Prochlorococcus marinus CUG1417: one gene and its partner. The protein of the gene in region 1 binds, or shares a complex with, the protein of each later gene. Links are inferred from orthologs where the notes say so. Each region holds a gene or a part of one and is shown on either strand. Other genes may lie near its edges.

Evidence for each region. The genes of interacting proteins can lie anywhere in the genome.
Region 2: the proteins of carB (region 1) and carA are in contact, whole or in part, in a solved structure (PDB 1KEE), measured with the Escherichia coli proteins. The link is inferred for Prochlorococcus marinus CUG1417 from one-to-one orthologs.

What each region holds. Positions count from the first base shown.
Region 1 is NZ_JAAORN010000001.1:898,985-905,101, reverse strand. The notes cover bases 1,207-5,063. They hold carB (carbamoyl-phosphate synthase large subunit), read left to right. Parts: upstream 1,207-1,566; coding sequence 1,567-4,863; downstream 4,864-5,063. Other genes in these bases: HA140_RS05145 (DUF6447 family protein), read right to left, coding at 4,868-5,063; HA140_RS05155 (DUF3318 domain-containing protein), read right to left, coding at 1,207-1,457. Also shown: HA140_RS05165 (CGLD27 family protein), read right to left, coding at 1-474; rsfS (ribosome silencing factor), read right to left, coding at 485-829; more of HA140_RS05155, read right to left, coding at 819-1,206; more of HA140_RS05145, read right to left, coding at 5,064-5,086; HA140_RS05140 (ABC transporter ATP-binding protein), read right to left, coding at 5,117-6,117. UniProt on the Escherichia coli protein: Large subunit of the glutamine-dependent carbamoyl phosphate synthetase (CPSase).
Region 2 is NZ_JAAORN010000001.1:773,955-778,058, reverse strand. Bases 1,131-4,104 are described here. They hold carA (glutamine-hydrolyzing carbamoyl-phosphate synthase small subunit), read right to left. Parts: upstream 3,201-4,104; coding sequence 2,061-3,200; downstream 1,131-2,060. Other genes in these bases: trpD (anthranilate phosphoribosyltransferase), read right to left, coding at 3,215-4,104; HA140_RS04465 (STAS domain-containing protein), read right to left, coding at 1,634-1,996; HA140_RS04470 (Mini-ribonuclease 3), read right to left, coding at 1,239-1,637; rlmB (23S rRNA (guanosine(2251)-2'-O)-methyltransferase RlmB), read right to left, coding at 1,131-1,234. Also shown: HA140_RS04480 (DUF1816 domain-containing protein), read right to left, coding at 1-70; more of rlmB, read right to left, coding at 218-1,130. UniProt on the Escherichia coli protein: Small subunit of the glutamine-dependent carbamoyl phosphate synthetase (CPSase).

The sequences.
Region 1 (6,117 bases):
GAGTAAAGTGCCAGATAAAATTAAGATTGAAATAATTGAAATAGTTTGAATTAAATTTTTTAAAATAGGCTTCACCTCTACTGAGGCAATAAGTGATTCTTTTTCTTTTAAAACTAACGGTTTTAGCCATACCTGACCGTCATGCCAACCGGATTCTTCATACTCAACTCTTTCAGATGTCAATCTCTTAAAAACATGTCTCCAACCAAGATATAACCTGATAGTAATTATGAGAGGTATTGATAAGCTACTAAAAACACTTAATAGAATATATTTTAAGAGGGACGTTTTGAAATAGATACTTCCTGAAGAAATAACTAGAAATAGAACAAAAGCAACAACCCAAAATTTAAGCAATATGATGATTAATGTTTTTTTTGTTTTTGGCCAAGAAAAAATTATAGATTTTGATAATTCAATAAATTCATTTGTAGGCTGTTGCTCTCTAGGAACTGGACATTTAGATTCGTTCATATAATGAAAATTATGGAAATGTAAGATTAACCCCATTACTCCAGAATGATTCAAGGTCATAAAATTTTCTTATTTCTGGTTGAAAAATATTTACAATTAAATCTCCATAATCAAGTAAAGCCCATTTCGCCTCGTTAACACCTTCTTTTCGTATCGGTTCAATTTTAGCCTTCTCTCTCAGCTCTCCCTCAACTGAGTTAGTTATAGATCTAACTTGTACATCAGATAATCCTTCTGCAATTAATATCCATTCACTTATGAAAGATACCTTGTCAATTTTTATAAGTTTTATATCTTTTGCCTTTTTTTCATCACAAGCTTTAGCTGCCATTAAAACCAAACGTTTATTGTCCATATACATTTTCGCTCGAGACTGATTTCTCTGAACCTTCTTGCTGAGATAATTCTGATCTAGCTTTTTCAGCACTTTTTCTTAGGGCATCTAATCTGTCCTCAAAAAAACTTCTTCGTTTCTTTTTTCTAGTTTTCTCGATTAATTCCTTTAGTGCTCCTCCAAGACTTTTATAAGCATTTGGGATACTATACCCAAATCTACAAGCAAGATCTATAGCTCTTTCGTCCGCAAAAATAGCATCTTGAAGTTTTTTTTCGGAATTATTTTTTAAATATAATCTATATCCTGCAAAACTCGATAAACCAAGAGCAAGTAATAATAAAAGCCCATCTTGTACCCACAATTCCCCTATTGCTCCTCCAAGTCCTATAGCAAGAGCAGCCATTTCCCATCCATCTCTAGGAATTGTGTCATTTTGAATTTTCCCTACCTCGTGCCAAAATAATAAATTTCTATGGTCAATTGCAAAGTTATCCCATTCGTCTAGATCTATTTGTATTTCAACTTCGTCGCGACCAATTTCCTCAAGTGTTATTAAAGGTGGATCGATAGCAGCAGCAGCTTCAACAAATACCCAACTTTCATTTTCTGGAGGCAACAAACTTTTAAGTCGCTGAAGTTCGCTCATAAAAAATTAATTTTCTTTCAATACTATAGAAACAAATGTTGCTTTTCAAGTAACTTGATTAACATCTGATAATTTATAAGTAGCATAAAATAAATAAAGGTTTTTAATTATGCCTCAAAGAGGTGATCTTAAAAAAATACTTATTCTAGGTTCAGGACCAATTGTTATAGGACAAGCATGCGAATTTGATTATTCTGGCACCCAAGCTTGCAAAGCTTTAAGAAAAGCTGGTTACGAAATTATTTTAATAAATTCAAATCCTGCATCGATAATGACTGATCCTGAGATTGCAAGTAAAACATATATTGAACCATTAACTCCTGAAATTGTTTCTCAGATCATTTTAAGAGAAAAACCTGATGCAATCTTACCCACTATGGGAGGTCAAACTGCTTTGAACCTTGCGGTTAAATTATCAGAATCAGATTTTTTAAAAAAAAATAAAGTTGAATTAATTGGCGCTGATTTAAAAGCTATTAATAAAGCTGAAGATAGGAAATTGTTTAAGGAATCAATGGAAAAAATAAATGTAAATGTATGCCCATCAGGAATTGCATCAAACCTAAGTGAAGCAAAAGACGTATCAAAAAAAATTAATTCTTATCCTCTAATAATTAGGCCTGCATTTACTCTTGGTGGGGTAGGAGGTGGAATCGCTTTTAACCTTGAAGAATTTGTTGAATTGTGTAAAACAGGTTTAGAGGAAAGTCCAAGTAATCAAATATTGATTGAGAAATCACTCATCGGATGGAAGGAATTTGAATTAGAAGTAATGAGAGATACTGCAGATAATGTCGTAATAGTTTGCAGTATTGAAAATTTAGACCCCATGGGTGTTCATACTGGAGATTCTATTACTGTAGCTCCCGCCCAAACTCTCACAGACAAGGAATATCAGAGACTGAGGGACTTGTCATTGAAAATCATTAGAGAGGTAGGCGTTGAAACTGGAGGAAGTAACATTCAATTTGCAATAAATCCATCTAATGGAGAAGTTATTGTTATTGAAATGAATCCTCGTGTGAGTAGATCATCTGCTTTGGCAAGTAAAGCAACTGGATTCCCAATAGCTAAGATTGCAGCTTTATTATCAGTTGGTTATACACTCGATGAGATAACTAATGATATTACAAAAAAAACACCTGCATGTTTTGAACCTTCAATTGATTATGTCGTTACCAAAATTCCTAGATTTGCCTTTGAAAAGTTTAAAGGCTCCTCAAATACCCTAAGTACTGCTATGAAATCCGTAGGTGAGTCAATGGCAATCGGGCGTTCCTTTGAAGAATCATTTCAGAAAGCATTAAGGTCCTTAGAAATAGGCATTTTTGGATGGGAATGTGATTCGTTAGAAGAATTTAATGACGAGAATCACATGAGGAATAGTTTAAGGAACCCAACTTCTGAAAGAATTCTTATAGTTAAAAAAGCTATGCAGTTTGGCAAAACTAATTCTTATATTCATGAAGTTACTAATATAGATTTATGGTTTATAGAGAAACTACGTAATATCTATAATTTTGAACTTGAATTTTTGAAAGCAAAAAAGCTTTATGATCTTGATAGGGATTTGATGCTACATGCTAAACAATTAGGCTTTTCTGATCAACAGATAGCAAATTTAACTAATACTAATTTTTATGAAGTTAGAAAATATAGAAAAAGTTTAAATATAATGCCAATTTATAAAACAGTTGATACTTGTTCAGCAGAGTTCTCATCTTCGACTCCTTATCATTATTCAACTTACGAAGAAAGTTTTATTAACTTGAATACCGAAATTCTTGATTGCGAGATTTCAGAAAATAATAATTCCAAAAAAATTATGATTCTTGGAGGAGGTCCAAACAGAATTGGTCAGGGAATAGAATTTGATTACTGCTGTTGTCATGCTTCATATCAAGCTTCAACAAATGGTTACAAAACAATAATGGTTAATAGCAACCCAGAAACTGTATCAACCGATTACGATACCAGTGATATTTTATATTTTGAGCCTGTTACTTTGGAAGATGTGCTCAATATAATAGAAGCTGAAAATCCTTATGGATTGATCGTTCAATTTGGAGGACAAACTCCTCTCAAATTATCATTACCTTTATTTGAATGGCTTAAAACTGATGATGGGTTCAAAACTGGTTCAAAAATTCTCGGAACTTCTCCAATCTCCATTGATATAGCAGAAGACAGAGAGGAATTTACAAAAATACTCGAAGAATTAAGTATTAGACAACCTTTAAACGGTATTGCTCGCAATCAAAACGAAGCACAAGTGGTAGCAAAGAATATTGGATTCCCTTTAGTTGTAAGACCCTCTTATGTTTTAGGCGGTAGGGCAATGGAAATTGTTAAAGATGAAAGTGAATTATCAAGATACATTTCTGAAGCAGTTAAGGTATCACCTGACCATCCAATTCTTCTTGATCAATATTTGAATAATGCTATTGAGATAGACGTTGATGCTTTATGTGATTCAGAAGGATCAGTTGTCATTGCTGGTCTAATGGAACATGTGGAACCTGCAGGAATTCATTCTGGTGATTCGGCTTGTTGCTTACCAGCAATTTCTCTATCGGCTTCAACTATAGATAATGTAAAACTTTGGACTAAATTAATTGCAAAAAGACTGAATGTTATTGGCTTGATAAATTTGCAATTTGCAGTGATAAATTTAAACAATAAAGAAACCAAACTATTTATTCTTGAGGCAAATCCAAGAGCCTCAAGAACAGTACCATTTGTTTCAAAGGCTATTGGTAAACCAGTTGCAAAATTAGCTACTCAATTAATGCAAGGTTTAACATTAGAAGATATTAATTTCACCAAAGAATTTTCTCCAAAATATCAAGCAGTAAAAGAAGCTGTTTTACCTTTTAAAAGATTTCCTGGATCTGATACACTCCTAGGTCCTGAAATGAAATCTACTGGAGAAGTAATGGGTTTAGCTAAGGATTTCGGAATTGCTTATGCTAAGTCGGAATTAGCAGCAGGAAATGGTGTTCCTTCAGAAGGAGTAGCTTTTTTGTCTACTAATGACTTAGATAAAAAAAATCTTGAAGAAATTGCTAGGGAACTTTTGATTTTAGGATTTAAATTAATTGCAACAAAAGGAACAGCTGCATACTTGTTAGATTTAGGGATTAAAGTTGAAGAAGTACTAAAAGTACATGAAGGGAGACCAAATATAGAGGACCTAATTCGTTCTGGATTAGTTCAATTAATAATTAATACTCCAATAGGTTCTCAGGCTCTTCATGACGACACTTATCTAAGACGTGCTGCTTTAGAATATAATATTCCTACTTTTACAACCATTCCTGGGGCAAAGGCAGCAATTAAAGCAATAAAAGCTTTGCAAATTAATAATATTGATACTTACTCTTTACAAGAAATTCATAATTATTAGAATTTTACTCTAAGTTTTTTAGTTTTTCTCTTAATTGATTCGCTAAATAGTTTCTACTAATTGAAAGTAATTTCTGAGTATCTTCATGCATTTTAAGTTGCGTTTCTGCTATTTGTAATCCCTTTATAGATTCTTTTATGTCATTTGAAAGTTCATTTATCAAATACTTCTTTCCTTCAAATGTTAAAACTGGATTAGCAGAATCTTTTTTGTTTTCACTCATGGTATTAGGCTTTTAATAAATAAAATAACTTTATAATTTTTTAATCAATTGTTTTTCACATAATTCTTTATAAATTCCTGATTTATTGATCAAATCTATGTGTTTCCCAACTTCAATAATTTCACCTTTATCGAAAACAACTATTTTATTTGCCTCTTGAGTAGTAGCTAATCTATGAGCAATTACGATAACTGTTCTATCTTTCATCGCTCTATTAAGTCCTTCTTGGACTTCAGATTCTGATTCTGCATCTAACGCACTTGTGGCCTCGTCTAAAAGAAGAACTGATGGGTTTCCAAGTATTGCTCTTGCAATTGCTATCCTCTGGATCTGCCCCCCCGAGAAATTTGATCCTCTTTCAGTTATCTTAGTTTCATATTTCTCAGGAAGCTTTTGAATGAAGTTGTGAGCGTTTGCTATTCTTGCTGATTCTATAACTTCTTCTTTGGTGAAATTTCTGCCCATTCTTATTACATCAATAATTGTTCCTGAAAATAAAAAAGGCTGTTGTTGTACTAATGCAATATTTTTTCTAATATCTTTTGTATTTAATATTTTGAGATTTTTATCATCTATAAAAATGTCCCCATTATTTGGAGATAAAAACTTTAATATCAAAGCCAACATTGTACTTTTGCCAGCCCCAGAAGCTCCAACAAAGGCTGTGACTTCACCTCTTTTGATTTCTAAATTGATATTTTTAAGTACTTGATTATCTTTTTTGTAAGCGAAATATACTTTCTTGAAACTTATTTTGCCTTCAAAATTGGATAGCCTTCGTAAATTTTCTTTATCATCTTCGACAGGTTCTTGATTTATGTTTTTTAACCTTTTTATTGAGGCTTCTGCCTGCTTATAGTCATTAAAATTTGTACTCACATGGCTTATTGGATCAATAAGCATTAATATTGCAGCAAAAAAACTACTAAATTCTTCGCTTGTTAGAAGGCCTAGATTGATTCTTGCGGCTCCTAAACCTAATATTGCTAATATTCCAAATGCTTCAACAAATCCTACAACTGGATGTTGAA
Region 2 (4,104 bases), 130 kb from region 1 along the record:
CAGCTGGTTCATCTGTCTCAATTTTAGCCCACCAGGCTAATCCGAGTTTGTTTCCAAAGTTTCTAATCAATTTTATTGGCCTTTAAGGCCATCAATTCTTGTTAAATTCTATACAATTTTGTAGTAAAAATTCAATAATTTTCTATTAATAATAATAATGTATTGAAACAACAACATTTTAGAGTGCTTCAATAACTGTGATTATTAAGAAATAAAATTATTTTCCTGTCAAGTGAAATAGTGATATGGCGGCAGCCACAGAGGCATTTAAACTTGAAGTCTTACCTTTAAGAGGAATACTTAATAGAAAATCACATTTTTTTTGAGTAAGCAAAGAAATACCTTTATCCTCAGAGCCGACTATTACTACCAAGGGTGCTTTTTCTAGAAAATTTGAGATAGATAATTGTCCATCCCCAGACAAGCCAACAACAAGAAAACCATTTTTCTTAAGAACCTCAAGTGATCTATTTAAGTTAACAACTCTACTTACTTGCAAGTGTTCTAAGGCTCCTGCAGCTACCTTAGCGACTGTTCCCGTCAAACCAGCAGATCTTCTCTGAGGAATGATGATACCCTTGCAATCAAATGCCTCCGCTGATCGGATAATTGCGCCAACATTATGTGGATCAGTTATGCCGTCTAATGCAAGAATTATAGGATTCACACAGTTTTGTTTAGAAAAATCGATTAATTGTTCTAGTGATATTGTTTTAGAGCATGCCAACTGCAATGCTATGCCTTGATGTGAAGCACCATAAGTCAATTGCGAAAGCCTGTTCCAAGAAACTTCTTCAATAAGGACTCCTTTTGATTTAAGGTCCTTAAGCAAAATATAGAATTTGTCTGAAGAAAAGATTTCCGAAGTACACCAAATCCTATTAATCGCTCTTTCACTATTTAGAGCTTCATAAACTGAATGTTTGCCCCATATCCAATCATCAAAATTTCTATTATTAGTGAAATCTTGATGATTATTAGAGTTTTTATTAGAAAATTCTGTATTAGATTTAAATATTGGCTTTCTACCTTTTGAAAATGAAAACTTATTATTTTTAATATTATTTTTATTTTTTTTATCTAAATTTTCAACATTCTTATAATTAGCAGAATTGTTCAGAAATCTTTCATTTTTTTCTGAACGATTTGCATTTTTTGAGAAATAACCAAAATCTGAATTTTTATTGTACTCTTTATTATTTTTTCCGCGAAATTTATTTGAGGAGTTTTTCATAGATTCAATTCATTTTTAATTCTAAATATTCAAAAAGTGTTGATAATCTTTGAGGATCTTTTAAAAATAGCCAGCCAATAAGAGTTTCAAAACCAGTTGCTCTAGAATATATGGTGGGATCTGAAGATTTTGGATATCTCTTTGTTTTATTTCTAGCACGTCTAACTAGATCCATTTCATTTGAATTCAATAAATGTTCAATTTGACTTAATGATCTTGACTGGGATTTTGCTTTTACTTCGTTTACTACAGATATATGGAGATCTTTAGATTTTAAAGGGAAATGAACATGCCTTAGTCTTTGGTGGAGCTCCCATACAGAATCTCCAAGCCAAGCAAGTTGTATAACACCTATATCCTCGGGAGATCCATATGGAACTAGGTTTTGAATCCAATAATTCAATTTTTTAAATAATTTAATGCATCTTCAAGACTTGACTTCAAGTTAAGAAAATCCCCTAGACGAACAAGTTTAATTGTTTGGGCGACTCTCGAATTGCCAACAACAGAGAACCCAAGTTTCGACTTTTTGCATTCTTTTGCAGTTTGAACAAGCGCTCCAAGACCCGAGGAATCTAAAAAATCGATTTTTGTAAGATCAATAATGAATGGAAGGTCATTTTTTAAATTATTAGTAACAAAAGTCTTAAATTGTTTTTCTGAGAAAGCATCAAGTTGGCCTTTAAAAGTAAAAACCATAATGTTTGTTTTAACCTCAAGGTTTCCTCTTAGGGAAACCGTTAACTTCTGGAAATCTTCTATGATCTATTACCTCCAAAAAATTAATATATCAAATGTAATTATCAAATCAAAAGAAAACAATATGTCAACATCTTTCTAACATTAGAGAAACAAATTTCTTAAATAAATAATCTGAATCATGTGGACCAGGTCCTGCTTCTGGATGATATTGCACACTAAATATAGGCTTATTATGAACCTCTAGGCCAGCCACAGTATTATCGTTGAGGTTATAGTGAGTTATTTTAACTAATTCTTCAGAGAGAGAGTTGGGATCTATAGCAAATCCATGATTCTGACTAGTTATCTCAACTTTATTATTTTCACCACAAGGATGATTTAAACCGCGATGTCCAAAAGGTAATTTATAAGTAGAACCTCCTAATGCCAATCCAAATATTTGGTGGCCAAGGCAAATTCCAAACATAGGTATTTCACCATATTCAATGAGTGATTTTGCTAAGCCTATACCTTCAGTAACAGAAGAAGGATCTCCTGGACCATTTGAGAAAAATATACCATCCGGCTTGTTAGATAGAACATCATTTAGAGAAGATCGAGAAGGTAAAACCAAAACTTCACAACCATGGGATACAAGTCTATTTAGAATTGATTTTTTAATTCCAAAATCAATTGCTATTACTTTTAACTTTTTTGAAGATTCATCATATCTTTTTCTCAAATCAAAAATTGTTTGCGTATGACTTTTCCATAAATATTGTTGCTTTGTTGAAACAGATTTTGATAAGTTTAATCCCTCCATCTTTGGCGTATCACAAATTATCTTTAAACAACTTTCATCCGTTTTATCTAGAGAGGTAATAACTCCATTCATCGCACCACTAGATCTTAAAATTTTGACGAGAGCCCTTGTATCAATTCCATATAGACCTACGATATTTTTTTCAATTAACCATTGATTAAAATTCTTTTTAGATCTCCAATTGCTGCAATTAAATGAAAAATTTCTAACTATTATGCCTTTTACATTAATATTAGATTCTGAATCTTCAAAATTAATACCAGTATTTCCAATCTCTGGATAAGTGAATGTTAATATTTGTCCATAATAACTTGGATCAGTAATAACCTCCTGATATCCGGTCATTCCCGTGTTAAAGACTATTTCACCAATAGCTGTACCAGAAGCACCAAAAAAGAATCCTGGGAATACATTTCCATTACTTAAAACCAATTTCGCGTTTTTCTTATATGAATTAATCATCTAAATGAAATTAATTAATTTACGGATAAATAATTTTTTAAAAGTAAAAACCTTTTCCATGGATCTCCTTGATTAATAGAAAATAATGCTTTATTAAATCCTTCATTTAAATTATCCTCAATGCCTGCTGCCCAAAGCACTAAAGCAGAGTTCAAGGCAACCACATCAATATGAGATTTTTGTCCAGAACCATTTAATACAGACTTTAATATTTCCTCGTTAGACTCAGAATCAGAAACCACAAGCTTTTCGTTAGATATATTTTCATGGTTAAAGTCTGAAATATTTATTTCTGAAAACCGTAATTCACCATTATCAACAAATACTATTTTATTTTCTCCTTGAAGCGAAGCTTCATCAAGGCCACCAGACCCATGAACGACTATGGCTCTATTCATACCCATTTTTAAAAGTGCACTTCCCATAGGTTTTAAAAGATCCTCAGAAGCAACACCCAAAACTTGTGCATTGGGTCTTAAAGGATTTACCAATGGTCCGAGTTGATTAAATACTGTTCTTATCCCAAGGGTCTTTCTTAATGGAGCAAGCTTTATTAAAGATTTATGCCAAACAGGTGCGAACAAAAAAGTTATTCCAATTTCACTTACAGCTTTGATAACTTTTTCTAATGAACAATTTAAATTCAAACCAAGATTCAACAAAACATCAGCAGAGCCTACTTTTCCACTCGCACTTTTATTTCCGTGTTTGGCAATTTTTACCCCACAAGATGCAGCTACAAATGCAACTGCAGTTGAAATATTGAATGTATTAGCTCCGTCACCACCCGTTCCACAAGTGTCTACCAAATAGAAATTTGGTCTTGCTACTGGCAATTCACAAACATTTAGGAGTTCCTCAGCCATAGAACTTAGTTCGACACCAGTAGAACTCTTTGCTCTCA